Regions from separate parts of the Salipiger sp. 1_MG-2023 genome, predicted to be linked through region 1. Evidence: riboswitches for the same ligand, from Rfam matches in the RefSeq annotation. Region 1 holds a riboswitch; each other region holds the start of a gene.
What was found. Region 1 has a riboswitch for thiamine pyrophosphate ahead of Q4543_RS16960 (FAD-dependent oxidoreductase). Riboswitches for the same ligand answer to the same signal wherever they lie in the genome.
Positions count from the first base shown of each region.

Region 2: linked by a shared signal. The riboswitch ahead of Q4543_RS16330 (thiamine ABC transporter substrate binding subunit) and the one ahead of Q4543_RS16960 (FAD-dependent oxidoreductase) in region 1 are both predicted to bind thiamine pyrophosphate.
Region 3: linked by a shared signal. The riboswitch ahead of thiM (hydroxyethylthiazole kinase) and the one ahead of Q4543_RS16960 (FAD-dependent oxidoreductase) in region 1 are both predicted to bind thiamine pyrophosphate.

Region 1 is NZ_JAUOQN010000040.1:9,891-17,724, reverse strand. Features, by position in the region: gene Q4543_RS16970 (RidA family protein) at 1-17, shown strand, start outside; gene Q4543_RS16965 (FAD-binding oxidoreductase) at 50-1,294, shown strand; TPP riboswitch at 1,391-1,491, shown strand; gene Q4543_RS16960 (FAD-dependent oxidoreductase) at 1,631-2,611, shown strand; gene thiS (sulfur carrier protein ThiS) at 2,595-2,792, shown strand; gene Q4543_RS16950 (thiazole synthase) at 2,795-3,565, shown strand; gene Q4543_RS16945 (thiamine phosphate synthase) at 3,562-4,158, shown strand; gene Q4543_RS16940 (HesA/MoeB/ThiF family protein) at 4,155-5,138, shown strand; gene Q4543_RS16935 (ABC transporter substrate-binding protein) at 5,147-6,079, shown strand; gene Q4543_RS16930 (ABC transporter ATP-binding protein) at 6,076-6,798, shown strand; gene Q4543_RS16925 (ABC transporter permease) at 6,795-7,526, shown strand; gene Q4543_RS16920 (TRAP transporter large permease) at 7,576-7,834, opposite strand, start outside.
Region 2 is NZ_JAUOQN010000037.1:31,900-39,733, reverse strand. Features, by position in the region: gene Q4543_RS16345 (cytochrome c1) at 1-159, shown strand, start outside; gene Q4543_RS16340 (ATP-binding cassette domain-containing protein) at 464-1,162, opposite strand; gene Q4543_RS16335 (thiamine/thiamine pyrophosphate ABC transporter permease ThiP) at 1,149-2,663, opposite strand; gene Q4543_RS16330 (thiamine ABC transporter substrate binding subunit) at 2,673-3,656, opposite strand; TPP riboswitch at 3,707-3,806, opposite strand; gene aroC (chorismate synthase) at 3,901-5,001, shown strand; gene Q4543_RS16320 (DMT family transporter) at 5,100-5,966, opposite strand; gene Q4543_RS16315 (site-specific DNA-methyltransferase) at 6,197-7,309, opposite strand; gene Q4543_RS16310 (ribonuclease HII) at 7,401-7,834, opposite strand, start outside.
Region 3 is NZ_JAUOQN010000066.1:8,134-15,967, forward strand. Features, by position in the region: gene thiD (bifunctional hydroxymethylpyrimidine kinase/phosphomethylpyrimidine kinase) at 1-602, opposite strand, end outside; gene thiE (thiamine phosphate synthase) at 599-1,210, opposite strand; gene thiM (hydroxyethylthiazole kinase) at 1,207-2,010, opposite strand; TPP riboswitch at 2,063-2,157, opposite strand; gene Q4543_RS20950 (2-hydroxyacid dehydrogenase) at 2,284-3,246, shown strand; gene Q4543_RS20955 (IclR family transcriptional regulator) at 3,293-4,066, opposite strand; gene Q4543_RS20960 (TRAP transporter large permease) at 4,151-5,476, opposite strand; gene Q4543_RS20965 (TRAP transporter small permease) at 5,469-5,984, opposite strand; gene Q4543_RS20970 (DctP family TRAP transporter solute-binding subunit) at 6,046-7,050, opposite strand; gene Q4543_RS20975 (IclR family transcriptional regulator) at 7,335-7,834, shown strand, end outside.

The DNA.
Region 1 (7,834 bases):
TCATCGCGGTCATCTGAGCCACGCGCGGCGCGACAGCAAAGGGACGCAAATGTCAGAGGTCATGGTGCTGGGGGCGGGCATGGTCGGCGTTGGCAGCGCGCTTGCGTTGCAGGCGCGCGGTCATGCGGTCACCCTGATCGACCGGCGCGCGCCGGGCGAGGAAACCAGCTACGGCAACGCCGGGATCATCCAGTCCGAAGCGGCGGAGCCCTATGCCTTTCCCCGCGATGCCGCGACATTGCTGAAATTCCTGTCGGGGCGCAGCAATCAGCTGCGCCTGTCGCCGCTGCCGGTACTGCAGATGGCGGCGGGCTTACTGTCCTACTGGGCCAATTCGGCGCCGCAGCGCCATGCCAGCGCGTCGCGGATCTATGCGCAGCTGACGCGCCGCTCCGTCGATGATCATGGCCCGCTGATCGACGCGGCCGGGCAGGGCAACCTGATCCGGCAGGCCGGTTTTTTCGAATTCTATCGCAGCGCCGCCGCCTTTGACGCGCAGGCGCAATACGCCCACCGCATGGAGGCGGAATTCGGCGTGCCGTTCCGCGCGCTCGACGGCGCGGCCTTTGCCCGCGAAGAGCCATCGTTTCAAACCCGCTATGCCGGGGCGCTGCACTGGACCGGCAGCTGGACCTGCGCCAGCCCCGGCCGGCTGACCGGGGCCTATGCCGATCTCTTCGTGGCTCGGGGCGGCAGGCTGGCGCGCGGTGACGCAGCAAGCCTGACGCAGCAGGGCAGCGGCTGGACAGTGCAGGGCGAGGCTGGGCCGCTGAGCGGCGAACATGCTGTGATCTGCCTTGGCCCTTGGTCGCCCGAAGTTCTGAAACCGTTTGGCTATCGCGTCAACATGGTGTGGAAGCGCGGCTATCACCAGCATTTCACCGGCTCGGCGCCGCTTCAGCGCCCCTGTGTCGATTCCGAACACGGGCTCGTGCTGTCGCCGATGACCCAAGGTCTGCGCATGGCCACCGGCGCGGCGCTGGTGGGGCAGACCGATCCGGTCGATCGCGCGCAGCTGATCTTTGGCGAGCGGGTGATGCGCCGCGAGATCGACCTTGGCCGCGTGGTCGAGGATCAGCCGTGGTACGGGCATCGCCCCTGCCTGCCGGACATGCTGCCGCTTGTCGGAAAGGCGCCGCGCCATGCCGGGCTGTGGCTCAATTTCGGCCATGGGCATCAGGGCTTCACGCTGGGGCCGACGACGGGGAGCCTGCTGGCCGACGCGATGGCGGGGATGGGCTCTGATCTGATCGAGGCGCTGTCTCCGGCGGGGCGGGCGGCTGTCATCCGCTGACCCGTCTTGGCGCTCTGCGGCAGAGGCTGTTCATCAATCCAGACGCGATCCCCCGCGACGGCCCTTGTAGGCCGCGCGCGAAGCGGCTAGCCTTTGCGAAATCCGTTGGGGTGCCCCGTCAGGGGCTGAGAGGCATGTGCCAACCCATCGAACCTGATCCGGGCAATACCGGCGTAGGGAACGGAGAGAGCGCAGACCCCGGCGATATTGCCCCTGCGCCCCCCTCCTCCTTTCCGCGCCGACCGCCCGCGCCGATGGAGGACCAAAGATGAGGCCACAACCAGCTTGCATTGCCGCTGCCGGAACGGGCAGCGCGCCATGCGCCGGAGCGCGGCCATGACCCGCGCCATGGTGATCGGCGGCGGCGTGGCCGGGCTTTGCACCGCGAGCGAACTGCTGGCGCGGGGCTGCGAGGTGACACTCTGCGATCCGCAGCCCGATCCCGGCCCGCATGGCTGTTCGTGGTGGGCGGGCGGCATGCTGGCGCCGTTCTGCGAAGGCGAAACCGCCGAAGAACCGGTGGTGCGGCTGGGCCAGCTATCCGCCGACTGGTGGGAAGGGCAGGGCGCCACGGTCACCCGCAAGGGCACGCTGGTGCTGACCCTCGGGCGCGACCGGCGCGAGCTTGACCGTTTTGCCCGCCGCACCAGCGGGCATGTGGCGCTGGATGACGCGGGGATTGCGGCGCTAGAGCCCGATCTTGCCGGGCGCTTTGGCCGCGCCCTGCACATGTCCAGCGAGGCGCATCTGGACCCGCGCGCGGCCCTGCAGACCCTGCGCGCCCGGCTGGAGCGCTCTGGCGTGCGCTTTGAGCCGCGAGAGGCCACGCCCGAGGGGCTGACCTTTGATTGTCGCGGGCTGAGCGCGCGAGATGCGCTGCCGGACCTGCGCGGCGTCAAAGGCGAGATGGTGATCCTGCGCAGCGCCGACATCGCGCTGGCCCGCCCGGTGCGCCTGCTGCACCCGCGCTATCCGCTGTATGTGGTGCCGCGCGCCGACGGGATCTTTATGCTGGGCGCCACGCAGATCGAAAGCGACGAGCGTCACCGGCGCAGCGTGCGCTCGGTGTTCGAACTGTTGTCGGCGGCCTATGCGCTGCACCCGGCTTTTGGCGAGGCAGAGCTGGTCGAAATCGGCGCCGATGCGCGCCCCGCCTTTCCCGGAAACCTTCCCCGCCTGCGCCGGCGGGGGCAGACCTTTTATCTTAACGGGCTGTTTCGTCACGGCTTTCTGCTTGCCCCCGCCTTGGCGCGGATGGCGGTGGCCGCCGCGCTGGACGGTCAGAAAACGGAGTTCATGGATGAAAGTCATGATTAACGGCACCGCCACCACGCTGGCATCGACCACGCTTGCCACCGCGCTCGACGAGCTTGGCTATGGCGAGGCAAAGCTCGCCACCGCGCTGAACGAGACCTTCGTTCCGGCGGCGTCCCGCGCCAGCACCACGCTGTCCGAGGGCGACCGGATCGAGATCGTCACCCCCCGGCAGGGAGGCTGAACATGCAGCTTTACGGAACCGACATCGCCTCGCGCCTGATGCTGGGCACGGCGCAATATCCCTCGCCCAGCGTGCTGGCCGAGGCGTTCCGGCGCTCTGGCGCGGGCATCGCCACGGTCTCGGTGCGCCGCGAGGCGGGGGGCGAGCGGGCTGGCGCGGCGTTCTGGGATCTGGTGCGCGATCTGGGCGTGGCCTTGCTGCCCAATACGGCGGGCTGCCATTCGGCACGCGAGGCGGTGACCACGGCGCATATGGCGCGCGAGCTGTTCGACACGTCGTGGATCAAGCTCGAGGTCATCGGCCATGCCGACACCTTGCAGCCCGATCCCTTTGCGCTGCTCGAGGCGGCGCGCATCCTGTGCGACGACGGCTTCAAGGTGTTCCCCTACACCACCGAGGATCTGGTGCTCGCCGACCGGCTGTTGAACGCGGGATGCGAGGTGCTGATGCCATGGGGCGCGCCCATCGGCTCTGGGCTTGGGCTGACCAATATCTACGGGCTGCGCTGCCTGCGCGCGCAGTTTCCCGATGTGCCGATGGTGGTCGATGCGGGGCTGGGCCTGCCCAGTCAGGCGGCGATGGCGATGGAAATGGGCTTTGACGCTGTCCTGCTCAACACCGCCGTGGCGCGTGCGGGCGACCCGGCGGGCATGGCCGATGCCTTTGCCCGCGCGGTGCAGGCCGGACGGCTGGCCCATGAGGCCGACCCGATGGAGCCGCGCGACATGGCTGCCCCCTCGACTCCGCTGATCGGCAAGGCGTTCCTGTCATGACGCTGGACAGGTTCTATCCGATCTTCGACAGCCTCGAGTGGCTGGAACGGGCGCTGCCGCTTGGGGTCAAGCTGGTGCAGCTGCGCGTCAAGGATCAAAGCGAGGCCGCGCTTTTGCCGCTGGTGAGCAAGGCGCAGGCGCTGTGCCGACAGCATGGCGCGGTGCTGGTGGTCAACGATCACTGGCGCGCGGCGATCGAGGCTGGCTGCGACTGGCTACATCTTGGGCAGGAAGATCTCGACACCGCCGATCTTTCGGCGATCCGCCGGGCGGGGCTGCGGCTGGGGATCAGCACCCATGACCACAGCGAACTTGACCGGGCGCTTGCCTTGGCCCCGGATTACGTGGCGCTCGGCCCGGTCTATCCGACGATCCTCAAGCAGATGAAATGGCAGCAGCAGGGGCTGGACCGCTTGACCGAATGGAAGCGTCTTGTCGGCGCGGTGCCGCTTGTCGCCATCGGCGGGATGAGCGTGGCGCGCGCGCCGGGGGCGTTTGCCGCGGGGGCCGATATCGTCTCGGCGGTGACCGACATCACGCTGTGCGACGATCCCGAGGCACGGATCGGCCAATGGCTCGAGGTGACGCGATGAGCCGCTATGCGCGCCAGATCGCGGTGCCCGAGCTGGGGCCACAGGGGCAGGCGCGGCTGCGCGGCGCGCGGGTGCTGGTGGTCGGCGCAGGCGGGCTTGCGGCGCCGGTGCTGCAATATCTTGCCGGGGCAGGGGCGGGGCAGCTGCGGCTGATCGACCCCGACCGCGTCGAGCAAAGCAACCTGCACCGCCAGACCCTGTTCCGCGAGGCGGACATAGGCCAGCCCAAGGCCGAGGTCGCCGCAGGGGCGGTGCGCGGGCTCAACCCCGATTGCGCCGCCGAGCCGATTGTCGGCGCCTTGGGGCCGCAGAACGCGGTGGCGCTTTGCGCGGGCATGACGGTGGTGCTGGATTGCGCCGACAGCTTTGCGGTCAGCTACATCCTGTCCGACACCTGCCGCGATCTTGGCCTGCCGCTGATCAGCGCCTCGGTGGTGGGCACCACCGGACATGTCGGCGGCTTTTGCGGCGGCGCGCCCAGCTTGCGGGCGGTGTTTCCCGATTTGCCACAGCGCGGCGGATCTTGCGCCGAAGACGGGGTGCTTGGCCCGGCTGTCGGCGTCATCGGCGCGCTGCAGGCGCAGATGGCGCTGGCGGTGATCGCCGGGCTGGTGCCCTCGCCGCTGGGGCAACTGGTGACGTTCGAAGCGCTTGGCCTGCGCTTTGGCGGCTTTGGCTTTGCCGGTGCGCCGGAGCCAGCGCATGGCCCGCGCTTTATCGCGCCCGCGCAGATCACCCCGGGGGATTTCCTGATCGACCTGCGCGCCGAAGGCGAGGCGCCGCTGCTGCGCCCATTTGCCCGGCGCCTGACGGTGGAGGCATTCGGCCCGGATGGCCCGGTGCCGGCCCCCGGCCAGCGCGCCGTGCTGTGCTGCCGCTCTGGCCTGCGCGCTTGGCAGGCCGCCGACCGCCTGTCCCGCATCTGGGACGGAGACATCACCCTTGTTGCCCTTGGCACATCCGATGGAGACCCCGCATGATCAACCGACTGAAACCGGCGCTTGCGGCGCTGGCGCTGCTTGCCACGCCCGCCGCCGCGCAGGACCACATGACCGTCATGCTCGACTGGTTCGTGAACCCCGACCATGGCCCGATCATCATCGCGCAGGAAAACGGCTATTTCGCCGAACAGGGGCTGGAGGTCGAGGTGATCGCCCCCGCCGATCCGTCCGACCCGCCCAAGATGGTGGCCGCCGGGCAGGCCGATCTTGCGATTTCCTACCAGCCGCAGCTGCACCTGCAAGTTGCCGAGGGCATGCCGTTGATCCGCGTCGGCACGCTGGTGGCCACGCCGCTGAACTGCCTGCTGGTGCTCGAGGATGGCCCGATCGACGCCCTGTCCGACCTCAGGGACCGCAAGATCGGCTTTTCGGTGGCCGGCGTCGAAGAGGCGTTGCTTTCGGCGATGCTGGGGCAGGAGGGGCTGACGCTGGACGATGTCGAGCTGGTCAACGTGAACTGGTCGCTGTCGCCGGCGCTGATGTCGGGGCAGGTCGATGCGGTCATCGGGGCCTTCCGCAATTTCGAGCTGAACCAGATGCAGATCGAAGGGATCGCCGGGCGCTGTTTCTACCCCGAGGAAGAGGGCGTGCCGACCTATGACGAATTGATCTACGTCGCCAACCCAGAGCACATGGACAAAAACATGATCCGCCGCTTTCTGGCCGCGACCGAAAAGGCAACGCAGTATATCGTCAACCACCCGCAGCAAGGCTGGGAGATCTTTGCCGCCACTTCGGCAGAACTTCAGGACCAGCTGAACGAACTTGCCTGGGCCGACACCGTGCCGCGCTTTGCGCTGCGCCCCGAGGCGCTGGACGCTGGGCGCTATACGCGGTTCGAGGCGTTTCTGGCAGAGGCGGGGCTGGTCGAGGGCACCCGCCCGGTGTCGCGCCTTGCGATTGATCCGGGCGCGCCATGAGCATCACCGGCCTGCACCTGTCGGGCAGCGCGCATATCGGCGCGGCAAGGCTGTTCGGGCCGGTAACGCTTGATGCGCCGGCGGGGGCATGGACCTGTCTGCTTGGCCCCTCGGGGGTGGGCAAATCGAGCATCCTGCGCTTGCTGGCGGGGCTGGGCGAGGGCGTGGTGTTCGACGGCAGGCTTGGTGCCGATGACGGGCAGCCGCTGACGGGGCGGGTCGCGCTGATGGCGCAGGGCGATCTGCTGCTGCCATGGCTCGATCTTGTTGGCAATGTCACGCTTGGTGCGCGGCTGCGCGGCGCGCCTGCCGACAAGATGCGCGCGGCAGAGCTGTTGCGCCGCGTCGGGCTGGCCGCGCATACCAGCAAGCGTCCCGATGCGCTGTCGGGCGGGCAACGCCAGCGCGTGGCGCTGGCCCGCACGCTGATGGAAGACCGCCCGGTGGTGCTTTTGGACGAGCCGTTTTCGGCGCTGGACGCCCGCGCGCGGGCGCAGATGCAGGATCTCGCGGCGGCGCTTCTGGCCGGGCGCACCGTGCTGCATGTCACCCATGACACGCTCGAGGCGGCGCGGCTTGGCGAGCAGGTATTGCTGATGACAGAGCAGGGCATGCGCAGCATCGCGCCCCCCGCCGCCCCGGCGCCACGGCCACATGATGCCTGCGAAACGCTGGTGTTTCAGGGCCATTTGCAGCGCTTGCTGATGATGCCCGCATGAGCCGGGTTTTGCGCATTGCGGCGCTGATCGTGCTGGGGTGCCTTGTCTGGCAGGCGCTGGTTCAGCTGGGCGATCTGCCACGGTTCATCCTGCCCGGCCCGCTGCTGGTGTTCTCGACGCTGTGGCACAGCTGGGCGCTGATTGCCCATCATGCGCTGGTCACGCTGGCCGAAGTGCTGATCGGCCTTGGCCTTGGCGCCGCGGCGGGATTTGTCACCGCAATCGTTCTGGCCGGTTCGGCGGCGGCGCGGGCGGTGCTGCGCCCGATGCTGGTGTTCAGTCAGGCAATCCCGGTGTTCGCGCTGGCGCCGATCCTGACGCTGTGGCTGGGCTATGGCATGGTGTCAAAGATCGCCATGGCGCTGCTGATCATCTATTTCCCCGTGACCTCGGCCTTCTTCGACGCGCTGATCCGCACGCCGCCGGGCTGGCTGGAACTGGCGCGGGTGATGGGCGCCTCGCCGCTGCGCACGCTTTGGCGCATCCGGGTTCCGGCGGCGCTGCCGGGCTTTGGCTCGGGGCTGCGGCTGGCGGCGGTCTATGCGCCGATCGGGGCGATCATCGGCGAATGGGTCGGGGCGTCGCAGGGGCTGGGCTATCTGATGCTGCTCGCCAACGGGCGTGCCAAGATCGACCTGATGTTCGCCGCGCTCATCGTTCTGGCGGTGCTGACGCTGGCGCTTCACGCTGGCATCGACGCGCTGTGCCGGAGGGTCTGGCGGATCTGATGCCGGGCAGGTTAGTGCCCGGCATCCCTTGGCGGCAGCGCAGGCCGCATCAATACCCCATCCGGTCCGGCAGCCATGTCACCACGCCGGGGACCAGCATGCACAGCAGCAGCACCGCGTACATGGCGGCGATGAAGGGCCAGCTTTCCCGCACCAGCTCTCCCATCTTTACCCCGGTGATGCCGGTCACCACGAACAGCACCACGCCGACCGGGGGCGTCAGCATTCCGATGACGAGGTTCAGCACGAACAGAAAGCCAAAGTGCAGCGGATCGATGCCGTAGGTGATCGCGATGGGATGGAACAGC
Region 2 (7,834 bases), on a different contig from region 1:
GCGCAGGACGTCGCGGCCTTCCTGATGTGGGCGGCAGAGCCGAAAATGATGGCGCGCAAGCAGGCAGGCTTTACCGGGGTGATCTTCCTCGTGATCCTCGCCTCGCTGCTATACCTGACCAACAAGCGTCTCTGGCGTCCGATCAAACACAAGCTCTGAGTTCACGTGAAACAAGATGTCCTGCCGCGCGGCGGCAGGGCATGACCTGAAGCTGGCGCGCGCGCCGCGCCAGTTTGCCCCTCAGCATTTTCGCTGGTGCGACGCTGTGACGGCCTGCCAGCGTTCAGCCACAACAGCCCTCCTCCTCAGTCCTGCCGCCAATGACGCGCTGTCCCGGCACGCCCGTCACCGGATCAACCACCGATCCAAGCGCCAATGTCGATGCGGCTGGCATTCCTGCAAAACCTGTCGCGCCAGCCCCACCTGCATCACGCGGCAGACCGTCCGCACCGTGCCACAGCGTTTACCGGCCCAGATAGGCGCGCAGCGCGTCGGGCGGATCGGCGAACAGGCGCTGCGTGTCCATGGGTGGCTGCGCAGCGCCCTCCGCCACCAGCACCGTTTCCTGCGCAAATCCCAGCGCATCGCCCGGATCATGGCTGACCAGCAGCACCAGCGCGCCCAGCTCTTGTGCCACGTCGCGCACCAGCGCCAGCATCTCGGATTTGAGCGCCGGGCCAAGCGCCGCGAACGGCTCGTCAAGCGCAATCACCGGCCGCGCCTGAAGCAGCACCCGCGCCAACGCCGCGCGGCTTTGCTGACCGCCCGACAAGGCGCCCGGCTTGCGCCCGCTCATGCCGTCGAGCCCGACGCGGGCCAGCGCTGTCTCGATGGCATCGCGCTCGGCCTGCCGCAGCCCGCCGCCATCTGGGCGCAGGGCCAGCCCGAGATTGCGCAGCAGATCGAGATGCGGGAACAGGTTATTTTCCTGAAACAGCATCGCCACCGGTCTCTGGTTCGGCGGCGCGGCGGTGATGTCCTGCCCCTGCCACAGCACCCGCCCCGATACCGGTGCGAGAAACCCGGCCACGAGGTCGAGCAGGGTCGATTTGCCCGCCCCGGACGGCCCGACAATCGCCACGCGCCGCCCCTGCGGCAGGGCGAAATCGGCCCCGATGGAGAAATCGCCCGTCTGGTAGTGCAGCGCCTCAAGCGTCAACATTCACCCGCCCTCCCCTGTCAAAGATCCAGAACGCCCCGAAGCTGAGGACGAGCAGCAACAGCGCCGCCCCCGAGGCCGCCTCCATCCGGTAGGCCCCCATCAACCGATAGACCTGCAACGGTAGCGTCGCGCGGTTCGGGTCGGCGAACAGCGCGATCACCCCGAGATCGCCCATCGACAGCGCCGCCGTCAGCCCCGCCGCAAAGCCCAGCGGGCGGCGCAGCCGGGGCAGCAGGACCAGCCGCAGCCACGCCAGCGGCGTCAGCCCCAGCGCCTGCGACAGGCGCGCATAGTCATGACGCACCGCCTCGGCCTCGGGGCGCAGGATGCGCAGCGCAAACGGCAGCGAGACCAGCGCGTTGACCAGAACCGTCACCGGCAAGGCAACCGACAGCGGGTTGACGAAGGGCTGCACGATCAGGAACAGGCCGGTGCCCAGCACCAGAGGCGACAGCGCGATGCCCAGAATCCCGATCATCTCGCCGCGCCGTGTTGCCAGTGGCAGCGCCCAGCCGATGCACAGCACGGTCGAGGCCAGCGCCACGGCAATCGAATTGCCCGCCGCCTGCCACGTCCCCGCCCCCAGCAACGCCAGTCCCGGAAGCCCCTTCAGAACCACCATCCCAAGCGGCAGCATCAGGAAAAGCGCCGCCAGTGCCAGCCACGCCGCATCCAGCACCGCGCTTCCGTCCCAGCGCTGCTGCGCCCGGTCGAGGCCAGCGCCAAAGCCCGCCCCGGTGCCCAGCTTCAGCGCCACCAGCCCGGCACATAGCGCCAGCACCAGCTGGATCACCGACAGCAGCGCCGCCCGCCCCAGATCGAAATCAAAGCGTACAGCCTGATAGATCGCCAGCTCGACCGTGGTGGCCCGCGGGCCACCGCCAAGCGCCAGGGCGACGGCAAAGCTCGACAGGCAGATCACGAAAATCACCGCAAAGGCGCCGGGAACGATGCGCAGCAGCATCGGCCATTCGAGGGTGCGGAACATCGCCATCGGTGTCAGCCCCAGCGAGGCCGCCAGCCGAAAGCGTTCTGACGGGATCGCCAGCCACGCCTGAAGCAATAGCCGCACCGCCAAGGGCAGATTGTAGAACACATGCGCCACCAGAACGCCTTGCAGCCCGTAAATCTTTACGCTCGGCAGGCCAAGCAGCCCAAGGCCATCGTTCAGCACGCCGCTGCGACCGAACACCGACAGCAGGCCCAGCACCGCCACGATCACCGGCAGGATGAACGGCGCGCCCATCAACGCCACCAGCGCGCCGCGCCCGCGAAACCGGCGCCGCGCCAGCGCCCGCGCTACCGGGATCGCCAGCAGCACGCTCAGCCCCGCCGACAGCAGCGCCTGCATCAGGGTGAACCGGACCGCCAGCCAGTCGGCGGGGCCGGGCGCGCCGAGGCCTTCGGCCCGCCAGAGCACCGCCGCCACCGGACCAAGGGTCAGCGCCGCCACGGCCAGCCCGGCAACAAGGGCGGGGCCCCGCCCCTGCCAGATCGTCAACGCCAGCCCTTACTGCGACAACGCCGCGCGCCAGGCCTCGATGGCCTTGTCACGCAGATCGGCGGCTTCGTCCTCGGAATAGAACAGCACCGTCTCGGGGATCTGCAATTCCTTGAACCCTTCGGGCCATTTTTCCTGCGGCAGCGCCGCCGGGAACGACCAGTCGCCGGTGGCGATCATCGTCTGAAACGGTTCCGACAGGACGAATTGCATGAAGTCATCGGCCAGTTCGGGCTGATCGGTACTGGCGATCTTTGCCGCGAGCTGCACCATAAAGTAATGCCCCTCGGGGAAGATCGCCGCCTTCTTGGTGCGATCCCCTTCGGCGATGATGTGATAGGCCGGGCTGGCGACGTAGCTCATCACCATGTCGGCCTCGCCATCGGTGAACAGGCCATAGCTTTCCGACCATGTCTTGGTGGCGGTCAGGATCTTGGGGGCAAGCTTGCCCCAAGCCTCTTGCGCGCGATCGCCAAACACCTTTTCGACCCAAAGCACCGTTGCCAGACCGGAAATCGAACTGCGCGGATCCTGAATCACGATGCTGATGTCGTCATCCGCCTCCAGCAGCGCCTCGAAGCTTTCGGGCGGGTTCGGCAGGCGCGTTGTGTCGTAGATGAAGGCCGTGGCGCTATAATCATAGGGCAGGAAAATGTCATCTTCCCACGCCACCGGCAGCGTCAGCGGCGACAGGTCAACCCCGTGCGGCGCGAACAAGCCGCTTTCGCGCGCCTTCTTCGTCACGTCGCTGTTCAGCCCCATGACCACGTCGGCCTCTGTGCGCCCGCCCTCAAGCAGCAGGCGCGGCATCAGATCGCCGGGCGAGAATTGCAGATCGCAGCCGCAGGTCTCTTCGAACATCTCTTCGATCTTCGGGCCGGGGCCCCATTCCGAGGCGATGTAATCCGCCGCGTAAACCGTCAGGACAGGGGTGTCCGCCAGCGCGCCGCTGGCCAGAACGCATCCCGCTGCAAAGGTGATGGCCGTGTTCATGGCATCCTCCATTCTTGCGGCGAGAGGGCAAGACTGGGCTATCCCGGTGATCTGGGTGCCGTCACCTTCCCTCCGCCGGTGTTAACCGGGTCAGGTTCAACGGGTTCGCATTGCGCATCTCAGCCCTCTCAGGCACCCCGAGGTGGGCTGACTCGTAGCGGCGCGTAAGGCCTCTGGCAAGGGGATTTCCCTTGAGACGCGGGCGCGGCTGCCCTAACAGAACCCGTCAGCAGAGGAGCCCGCCATGAGCCTGAACAGTTTCGGCCACCTGTTTCGCGTCACCACTTGGGGCGAAAGCCATGGCCCCGCGCTTGGGGCGACCGTCGATGGCTGCCCGCCGGGCGTTGCCATTGATGAGGCGATGCTTCAGCTCTGGCTCGACCGGCGCAAACCGGGCCAGAACAAATACACTACGCAGCGGCGCGAACCGGATGCGGTGAAGATCCTGTCAGGCGTGTTCCAAGGTGAGACCACCGGCACCCCGGTGCAGCTGATGATCGAAAACACCGACCAGCGGTCGAAGGATTACGGCGAGATCGCCGAGAAATTCCGCCCCGGTCACGCCGACATCACCTATTGGCAGAAATACGGCATCCGCGATTATCGCGGTGGCGGGCGGTCTTCGGCGCGCGAAACGGCGGCGCGGGTTGCCGCTGGCGGGCTGGCGCGGGCCGCGCTGGACATGCTGGCGCCGGGGATCGAGATCACCGGCTACATGGTACAGATGGGCCCGCGCGCCATCGACCGGGCGCGGTTCGATTTGGCGCAGGTGGGCGAAAACCCGTTCTGGTGCCCCGATGCCCAGACCGCTCAGGACTGGGCGGGTGACCTTGATGCGCTGCGCAAGTCGGGCGACAGCATCGGCGCGGTGATCGAGGTGGTGGCCCGCGGCGTCCCCGCCGGGCTGGGCGCGCCGATCTATGGCAAGCTCGACACCGATCTTGCGGCGGCGATGATGTCGATCAACGCGGTGAAAGCGGTCGAGATCGGCGATGGCATGGCCGCTGCCCTGCTGCGCGGGTCGGACAATGCCGACGAGATCTCGATGGGGCCAGACGGGCCGGTCTATAACTCGAACCATGCCGGCGGCATCCTCGGCGGTATTTCCACCGGACAAGACGTCGTGCTGCGCTTTGCCGTCAAACCGACCTCGTCGATCCTCACCACCCGCAAGACGATCACCAAGTCGGGCGAAGATACCGAGATCATCACCAAGGGGCGCCACGATCCCTGCGTCGGCATTCGCGCCGTGCCGGTGGGCGAGGCGATGATGGCCTGTGTCCTGCTTGACCATCTGCTGCTGCATCGCGGACAAATCGGCGAAAACCGCGGCAAGATCGGCTGACCATAACCGCGATGATCCGGCGCGCCCCCGGATCATCGCGCGGCTCGATCAAGAGAGCACTTCAGCGCGCTGACGCTTGGCTCGCTCGTCCGTTCAGATCAGACCGACGCCCGCGCCCGCTGCACGGCGAGAATGCCAACGGTGACAATCGCCACGCCGATTGCATCCCACAGGCTCATGGATTCTCCCAGCAGCAGCGCCGCCAGCCCGACCCCGAACACCGGGTTGAGAAAATGGAAGGTCGCGGCCTGTGTCGCGCCGATGCGGTTTACCAGCAGCATCCACATGAAGGTCGCCGCGACCCCCGGCACCAGCACCGTATAGGAAAAGGCCACGCCAAGCTGCCACGACCAGTCGATGGCAAAGGTCTCGAACGCCAGCGCCAGCGGCCACAACAGCGCGCTGCCCACCAGCATCTGAAGCCCCACGATCATCATCACGTTGCCCCCGCCCGACGCCCCCCGGACCGACAGCGTTGCCAGCGCCAGCGACAGCACCCCGCCGATGCACAGCGCAATGCCCAGCGGGTCCGCGCCGCCCGACAGCCGCGCCCCCATGATGATCGCCACGCCCAGCACCCCGGCCATCAGCCCCGCATAGCCGATGGGTTTCATCCGCTCGCCCAGCCACAGCCAGCTTGCCAGCGCCACGATCAGCGGCATCGCCGACGCGATGATCGAGGCCAGCGACGCCTGCACCGTCTGCATCGCAACGAAGTTCAGCCCAAGGTACAGCGCGTTCTGGCAGATGCCGAAGATGATCGTCGCGCGCCATTGCGGCCGCGTCAGCCGCCATGTCTGCCCCAAGGCAAGCGCGATGACGATGGCGATCACCCCCGACACGAAGAACCGCAGCGCCAGCGCCCCCATCGGCGGTGCGGCCAGCACGATGACCCGCGCCGAAGTAAAGGCCGAGGACCACATGACCGCAAAGGCCAGCCCCATCGTGATCGCGCGCAGGTCCATCGTATATCTCCGTTTGTGTGCCACTGAACGCGGATCGCGGGCAGGGTCAAGCGGAAGGCAGGAATAGTTGGCCTTGCAGGCTGGGGCTGGAGAGTGTCCCGCCTGTGCAGGCGCAGGCGTCGCGGGCGGGGCCGTGCAGCAAAAAAAGGCCCCACCCGTGCAGGCACAGGCGGGGCCAGTGGCGCCCGACGTGCGGGCGCTGGCGGTGTCTGGTTGGTGTTCGTGAAACCTTAGTGCGGGCGCTCGGCCATCTCGGCACGGATCTGCTGGCGCAGAACGTCGATGGGCACCTGCTTGCCATCCTTGCGGAAATGCCAATAGGTCCAGCCGTTGCACGAGGGCGCACCTTCGAGATGCGCGCCGACCTGATGGATCGAGCCACGCACATCATCGCCGATCAGCGTACCATCCGCCCGCACCTTGGCGACCTTTCCCGAGGGCGAGACCAGCATTTCACCGGGGCGCAGCATCCCGCGTTCGACCAGCTGGCCGAAAGGAACGCGCGGCTCGGCGCGCTTGGCCCGAGTCACTTCCAGCGCCGAGCGGTCAAACGGGCGGATGTCGGCGATGCGGCGCATCGCCACCTCGCGGTAGGCCGCCTCGCGCTCGATGCCGATGAAATCGCGGCCCAGCATCTTGGCGACAGCGCCGGTGGTGCCAGTGCCAAAGAACGGGTCAAGCACCACGTCGCCGGGGTTGGTCGAGCCCACCAGAACCCGATGCAGCAAGCTCATCGGCTTTTGCGTCGGATGCGCCTTGTCGCCGTTGCCATCCTTCAGCCGCTCGCCGCCGTTGCAGATCGGCAGAACCCAGTCCGAGCGCATCTGGATGCCCTCGTTCAGGGCCTTCAGCGCCTCGTAGTTGAAGGTGTACTTGGCACCTTCGGATTTCGACGCCCAGATCATCGTCTCATGGGCGTTTGTGAACCGCTTGCCACGAAAATTCGGCATCGGGTTGGCCTTGCGCCAGATCACGTCATTCAGGATCCAGTAGCCGGCATCCTGAAGCGCGGCCCCGACCCGGAAGATGTTGTGATACGATCCGATCACCCAGAGCGCCCCGTTGGGCTTGAGCAACCGCTTGGCCGCGGCCAGCCATTCACGGGTGAACTTGTCGTAGACCGCAAAGCTGGAAAACTGGTCCCAATGGTCATCGACCGCATCGACGCGACTGTTGTCCGGCCGGTGCAGATCGCCCTTCAGCTGAAGGTTATAGGGCGGGTCCGCAAAGATCAGGTCGACCGACTCTGCCGGCAGACTGTTCATCCGCTCGATGCAATCCCCATCGAGGATCGTGTTCACCGGGAGCACTGTCGTCCCCTTTGACTTGGTCATCGCGTTCATCTCTGCCTCTGCCCCTCTGGTGCGTTCTCGCACTCTGTGGCTGGGGACAGTTTTGATTCAAACACGAATCAGCGTCAATTTGTTTTTTGAATCAGTCACTTGTGGTTTCGCCTTGCCACAATATGTTGTGGATAGGTCGAAAGGACCGCCTATGGTGTGGGGTGACACCTAGATTTTCCAGCGCTGCCTTGTGGTTTTTCGACCCGTAGCCAGCGTTGGTTTCCCATCCGTAACCGGGATGTTGTTGCGCCAAAGCCCGCATGTGACGATCTCGCCACGTTTTCGCGACGATGGATGCCGCCGCGATGCTCAGCGAACGTCCGTCCCCGCCAATGATCGAGGTCGCCTTGCACGGGAGCTGCGGCGGCAGAAACCGCCCGTCGATCAAGGCGTGATCGGGACGGTTCGGCAGGTTGGTCAGCGCCCGGTGCATCGCCAGCAGGCTGGCCTGAAGGATGTTGATCTCGTCGATCTCTTCGACCGACGCCCAGCCAATGCCGACCTCGGCGCATTCGGTCAGCCATG
Region 3 (7,834 bases), on a different contig from region 1:
GTGCGCGGGGCGTTGAGCCATATCGCGGTGCTGGCGGTGGCCAGCAGATCTGGGCTTTGCGCGCCCTGCAGGTGGCCACCCTTGAGAAGGACCGCCTTTGGCCCGAGCGCCAGTAGGGCGCGGGCCTGCGCCAGCATCTGCTCGGTGCTCTGGGCTTCGGGCTGATCCAGAAGGTCGGCGGCTTCGGGCAGGTTGGGGGTGATGACGCTGGCCAGCGGCAGCAGGCGCTGGCGCAGCGCGGCGACGGCGCCTTGTGCCAGCAGGCGATCTCCGCCCTTGGCGACCATCACCGGATCGAGCACCACCGGGCACTCCAGCCCGCTGAGCGCATCGGCAACGCAGGCGGTGATCGCCTCATCGCCCAGCATGCCGATCTTGACCGCGTGGATGGTGATATCGGCGCGGACCGCGTCGATCTGCGCGCGGATCAGTTCGGGCGTGCAGAGACTGACGGCGCTGACACCTTGTGTGTTCTGTGCGGTGATCGCGGTAATGGCGCTCATGGCGTAGCCGCCGTTGGCGCAGATCGCCTTGATGTCAGCTTGAATGCCGGCGCCACCCGAAGGGTCGGACCCGGCGATGGACAGGATGTTGGGGATCATGCGGTCATCCATGATTGCATAAGATGGCGCGCGGCGGCGGTCATGTCCGGCGCGCGCGAGATGGCAGACACCACCGCAAGCCCGGCACCGCCGGCCGATTTCACGGCGGCGGCGTCCTGCGCGGTGATGCCGCCGATGGCGAGGCAGGGCAGGGCGCTGCGCGCTGCGATGCGGGCAAAGCCGCCGTGCCCGATGGGCGGGGCGTGGTCGGGTTTCGACGCGGTGGCATAGATCGGCCCGAGGCCGAGGTAGTCGACCCCGGCGGGCACATCGCCTAGCTGCGCCTCGTTCTCGACCGACAGGCCAAGGATCATGTCTGGACCGATGCGCTGGCGGATCTGCGCCGGATCGCCGTCGGACTGGCCGATATGCAGCACCGGGGCGCCGATGGCGAGGGCGATCGCGACCCGGTCGTTGATCACCAGCTGCGCGCCCAAAGGCGCGAGCCGGGCCATCAGATCGCGCGCCAGCGCGGCGAAGGCCGGGTCGGGCAGGGTCTTGTCGCGCAGTTGTACCCAGCCCGCGCCTCCGGCGGCAGCGGCCAGCGCCTGCTCGATGACCGGGGCGGGGGCCGTGGCATCGGTAATGAAGCACAGCGGCGGGATCATCGTGCCGCGATCCTTGCGCCCGCAGCCAGATCTTCGGGGGTGATCGCCGCCAGCGCATCGAGGAAGGCCACCTGAAACGAGCCCGGCCCGGCGCTGGCCATTCCTGCGCGTTCCCCGGCGAGACCATAGAAGGCCAGCGCCGCGACGGTTGCGTCGAACGGATTTTGCCCGACGCAGAAGGCCCCGACGATGCCGGTCAGCGAACACCCCAGCGCGGTGATGCGCGGCATCATGGGGTGACCGTTCGCAACCTCGGCGGCGCGCGTCCCGTCGGTGACGTAATCCAGCGCGCCGGTCACCGCGACTACGCCGCCGGTCTGCAGCGCAAGCGCGCGGGCAGCATCTTGCGCCGCGGCGACGCTGTCGGCGGCGTCGGCGCCCTTGCCCGCCGCTTGGGTTCCGGCGAGAGACAGGATCTCGGAGGCATTGCCCCGGATCACCGTCGGGCTCCGCGCCAGCAGCTCGGCGCCGAGCGTCCGGCGATACCCCGTCGCCCCTACCGCCACCGGATCAAGCACCCAGGGCTTGTCCGCGATGGCCTGCGCCGCGCCAATCATCGCCTCGGCCCAGGGCGGCGAGATAGTGCCGATGTTGAGGGTCAGCGCCTGTGCGATGCCGGCGAACTCGGCGGCTTCTTCGCGTGCATGCAGCATCGCGGGCGAGGCCCCCGCCGCCAGCATCACGTTCGCCATGATGTTCATCGCGACATAATTGGTGATGTTGTGCACCAGCGGCGCGGCGGTGCGCATGGCGTGCAGCGCCTCGGCGGCGCGCTGGTTTGCGGCTGTTGTGTCGCTCAACTCTGTCTCCTCCCGCGCGGGGGAAGACTGGCAGACAGAGGGCGCATGGCCGTTCAAGTCCTGCGCGCCTCCCTCCGCCGGCATTATCCGGTTCAGGTTCGAAGGGTGCGTCTCAGCCCGGTTTCCCGAGCGCCCCTGTCGCTAGTGCCGCGAGGGTTTCACCGTTGGCATGGCGCGTCAAGCCCTGCGGTTCAGGGCGGCGCGGGCTTGCCGTCGGGGGTGACTTGCGTCAGACCTCTGCGGGTGCGCCAACACCATACCGGAGACCCCGCGATGACCAAGCCCGACCTGATGATGCTTTGCCCGCAGCGCCCGGCTGCAATGGCGCAGCTTGACGCTGCCTACCGCCTGCACCGCTGGGATCTTGCGCCGGACAAAGAGGCGTTTCTGGCGCAGCACGGCCCGGCCTGCCGCGCGCTGGCCACCAATGGCCACGCGCCGCTGACCCGGCAGATGCTGGACCTGATGCCGCGGCTCGAGCTGGTCGCCTGTTCTTCGGCGGGGTTCGAAGGCTTCGATCTTGCGACCATGGCGCAGCGCGGCATTGCGCTGACCAACAGCTCGCCAGCGCTGTGCGACGACGTGGCCGACACCGCGATCCTGCTGATGCTGGCGGCGCGGCGCGGGCTGGTGGCGGCGGATGCCTGGGTGCGTTCGGGGAACTGGGCGCGCAAGGGGCCCTTTCCATTGCAGACCAGCGTTGCCGGCTCGCGGCTGGGGGTGGTCGGGCTGGGCACCATCGGGCAGGCCATCGCAGAGCGCGGCGCGGCACTGGGGATGCAGGTCAGCTACTGGAACCGGCGCGACAAGGGGGCGCAGTGGCGCTTTGTGCCGGACCTCGTGCAGCTTGCCCGCGAAAGCGATACGCTGGTTGCCATCGTGGCCGGGGGCGAGGGCACGCGCGGGCTGATCTCCGCCGAGGTGATCGACGCGCTGGGGCCGCAGGGCCTGCTGGTCAACGTGGCGCGCGGCTCGGTCGTCGATGAAGAGGCGCTGATTGATGCGCTGAGTGCGGGGCGGCTGGGTCATGCGGGGCTTGATGTCTATGCCAGCGAGCCGGACCCCGATCCGCGCCTGACGTCGCTGCCGAACACCACGCTGCTGCCGCATCACGCCTCTGCCACGGTGCAGACGCGCGATGCGATGGCGCAGACCGTGGTCGACAATCTTGCGGCGCTGTTCGCGGGGCGGGAGTTGCTGACGCCGGTTGATCTTGGGGCCTACCTGCCGGGCTAGTGTTGCGCTTTGCCGGTTGCCCTGTCTCGGCACCGGCCGCCGCAGCCTAGCGATACAGCCGCGCCTCAAGGCGCGGCACCTCGTCCCGCAGCAATTGCGCGACTTCGGCGGCGCGCGGCTCGATCCGGGCGGGCACCCCGGCCAGCATGATTGCCCCGCGCACCATGCCCTGCCGGTCGTGGAACGGCAGGCCCAGCCCCCAGCTTTCGGGATAGACCAGACCGGGATTCAGGGCATAGCCACGCACCCGCGCCTGCGCCACCATCTCGCGCAGCAGTGCCGGGGTCAGGCGGGGGTGATCGCGCGCCAGCTCGGCGCTGTTGCTGTCGAGTATCCAGTCGATCTCGTCGTCAGGGCAGGCGGAGAGGATGGCAAGGCTGCCGCCGCCCACCCCCAGCGGATAGCGCCCGCCGACCTGAGCGGTATGGGTGCGCACCGGATAGCTGCCCTCTTCGCGGGCGATGCAAACCGCGTGAGTGCCCGAGCGCACCAGAAACAGCGCGATGTCGCCGGATTGCGCGCTGATCCGCGCCAGCGTCGCCGCAGCCACCGTTTCCATGCCGAAGCGCCCCTGCGCGGCAAGGCCCATCAGCCATGCTTCGCGCCCGAGATGATAGAGATCGGTGTCCGCATCCTGTTCGACCAGCCCTTCGCCGACCAGCGCGCCCAGCATCCGGTGCACCGTGGTGCGCGCCAGCCCTGTGCGTTTGCACAGCTCTGACAGGCGGATGCCGCTCTGCGCATTGGCGGCAACAAGGCGCAGGATCGCGACGGCGCGGTGAAGGCTCTGCGCCCCCGAGGTGGGTTCTGGCTTGGTCATGCGATGCGGGCCTGGCTGCGGTGGCTGGCGCACAGACTAGCCCCGCGCGGGGCAGGGGGGCAAGGCGCGCCTGCCCCCCCTCTGTCATTGCATCCAGTTCAGCAGGTATTGCGTCAGCCCGGGCCATGCGCCGACCACCGCGATGCCGATGATCGCCGTCAGCAGGAACGGCAGCGCCGCGCCCGCGATGCGTTCCAGAGTCAGGCCGGTGATGTTGGCCGCAACGAACAGGTTGATGCCGACCGGCGGGGTGAACAGCCCGATGGCAAGGGTGATCGACAGGAAGATGCCGAACCACACCGGATCCCAGCCCATTTCATGCACCACCGGCAGAAAGATCGGCAGGCAGATGAACATGATGGTGATCGCATCCATGAACATGCCCGCCACCAGCAGCACCAGCGCCATCACCATGAGCACAAGGAACGGCGCGTGGCTGAAGCTTAGCAGCGCCTCGGAATATTTGCCGACCACGTCATCGACCGTGACCACCCAGCCAAAGAGGCTGGCGAAGGTCACCACCATCATCACCACGGCCGAGGCCCGCGCCGCATCCTGCACCGCGATCATCAGGCTGCTCAGGGTCAGCGTGCGATAGGCAAAGCCCAGCACGATGGCATAGACCGCCGCGACCACCGCGGCTTCGGTCGGGGTGAAGATGCCGACATAGATGCCGCCAAGGATCACCACCGGGGTCAGCAGGCCCCAGAAGGCATCGCGGAAACTCTGCCAGAGCTGCGCGACCCACGGCGCATCGCTCAGCGCCAGTTCGCGGGCGTTGCGGGCGGCAAGGCGGCCCTGCGTTTGGGGGGCGCCGCGGCGGGCAAAGGGCAGGGTGGCCAGCATCATGACCCCCATCACCAGCCCCGGCAGGATCGCCGCGATGAACAGCTTGCCGATCGACACCTCGGCGATGACGCCGTAAACGACCAGACCGATCGACGGCGGAATGACGATGCTGAGCGCCGCGCCGGTGCAGACAAGCGCGGCGGCATAGGCGCGCGAATAGCCGTCTTCGACCATGCCGCGCATGATCATCGGCCCGATGGCCGCGACCGAGGCCGGACCCGACCCCGACACCGCACCCCAGAACAGCGACACCACGACGCCCACAACCCCCATGCCCCCCGGCAGCGAACCGATGAGGATGCGGAAGAACCGCACCATGCGGTCGGCCAGCCCGGCGGTGCCCATCAGCATCCCCGCAAGGATGAAGAACGGGATCGCCAGCAGCGAAAACTTGGTGATCCCCGACGAGATCAGATCGCCCACCATGTCGAGCCCGAAGCCCATCTGCCACATGGCATACATCGCCGAGATCCCCAGCGAAAAGGCGACCGGCACCCGGATCAACAGCAGTGTCGCGAACAGGATCAGCATCTGCGTGCCGGCACTGACATCCTCAAACATCGGCATAGCTCCGAGGCTCCTCGATGGGCGCGGCAGGCCGCCCGGCATGGGTGTCGCGCCAATCGGCAACGGCGAATTGCACGGTGCGGATGGCGATCAGCACAAAGGCCAGCGGCAGCGCGGCGGAATAATACCACGCGGGCAGCCCCAGACCCGGCGTGGTCACGCCCGAGGCCAGCTGGTTGCGCAACAGATCAAGGCAGTACCATGCCGCAAGCGCCAGCAGCACGGTGCTGATGGCGGCGGCAACGATCTTGAACCCGCTCTCGACCCGCGTGCCGAACAGCCCGGCGAAATAGGTCACCGCAAGATGCTGGCCCTCGCGCGCAGCAAGGCTGGCGCCGAACACCGTGATCAGCAGGAACCCGGTCAGCAACAGTTCTTGCGTCGCGGCAAAGGAATAGCTGGTGAGATAGCGCACCACCACGTTGGCAAACCCCAGCAACGTCATGCCAAGGAACAGCAGCGCGCAGACCCAGCCTTCGAAATTGTCGATCAGGCGTTTCATCTTGTCCTCCCGAATGCGAATGCGTTGCGGGCGCCCGCAAAGAGCGCCCGCAACGGGGGAGTTACTGGGTGGCCGACGCGCCGGCAATCGTGTCCTGGAAGAGGCTCACCAGATCGTCGCCGACCTTTGCCGCCCACGTGTCGAAGGGCGCCTTGGTCGCCGCGCGGAAGGCGGCGAGGTCTGCGTCGGTGGGGGTGTAGACCTCCATGCCTTCGGCCTTCAGGGTTTCAAGCCCGTCGGCGGTGGCCTCGCGGGTGATCTCTCGCTGGTAGGCCATCGCTTCCTCGGCCGCCCCCGAGATCATCGCGCGGGTCTCATCGTCCCAGCTTTCCCAGTTCTTTTCCGAGGTGGCGATGAAGATCGGATCATAGCTGTAGTGCCACGGCGTGATGTACTTTTGCACCTCGTAGACGCGCTGCGGGATGATCACCGCGCCGATGGGGTTTTCCTGCCCGTCGACCACGCCCTGTTGCAGCGCGGAAAAGGTCTCGGTCCATTGCATCTGCTGCGGGTTGGCACCAAGCGCGTTCATCACGTCGATATACATCGGCCCGGCGACGCGCATCTTGAGCCCCTTGAGATCATCGGGCGTCTTGATCGGATGTTTGTTGTTGGTCACCTCGCGAAAGCCGTTTTCGCCCCATGCCAGCAGGTGCAGGCCGTGCTCTGCAAGGATCTCGGCCATCTTCTCGCCGGGGGCGCCGCCGGTGGTGGCATCGACCTGATCGTAGTTGGCGTAAAGATAGGGCAGCGAGAACACCGCCATCTCGGGCACCAGCGGCGTGACGTTGATCGCCGATGTCACCACGAAGTCGATCGAGCCGCGCCCGACCATCTCGGCCTGTTTCATCTGGTCGCCGCCGGTCAGCTGGGCGTTGGGAAACACCCGGATCGAGGTCTCGCCGCCGCTGCCCTCTTCGACCAGTTCGGCGAACCTGTCAGCGCCTTTTTGCCATGTCGTCTGGTCGCCGGTGTTGTGCGACAGGCGCAGCGTATCGGCCTGCGCGGCGCTGATGGTGAATGCCAGCGCGCCTGCAAACGCGGCGGCCATGCGCAAATGGGTCATGACGTCTCCTCCCTCGGATATGAAATCTTTGGCTGTCCTCCAACAGCGCCAGCAGAGTGTGTCCATAAAGTGGACTTTGGTTCAAGGTCAATTGGTCAAGATTCTGTGCCGGATTTCTGGAAACCTAACTTTTGTCCCGTAAAATATGGGAAAGAAAAATCTATTGACGGGGTGTGTCACCGTAACCCATCATATCAGTCATCCACAATGTGGACACGCTTGACGGAGGCGGGCCCGGTAGTCACGGGTTCGAGAGCAAGCTACGACAGGGAGAGGTCGCAATCATGAGGCAGCCACGCACGCGGCTTCCCGAGGGCGCCGGGCAGATTGCCGGGGCGCAAAGCGTGACCCGTGCGCTCCGCCTGTTGCCGCTGGTCGGCCGCGACCCGGTGCAGGGCGTGTCGCTGGGGCAGGTTGTCGAGGAAACCGGGCTGAGCCGCCCGACGGCGCGCCGCCTGCTGCTGTCGCTGATGCACTCGGGCATGGTCGAACAGGACCCTCGCACCAAATGCTACCTGCTGGGCGAGGAAGCCTATGTGCTGGGCACGCTTGCCGCGCAACGCTTCGGCGTGCTCGACGTGGCGCATGAGGCGGTCGGGCGGCTGGCGAAGGACAGCGGAGACACCGCCTTTCTGTCGGTGCGGCGCGATGCGTTTTCGCTTTGCGTGCACAAGGAAGAGGGCGCGTTTCCGATCCGGGTGCAGGCGCTGCAGGTCGGGTTTCGCCACCCGCTCGGGGTTGGGGCGGGATCGCTTTCGATGCTCGCCGCGCTTGAGGATGACGA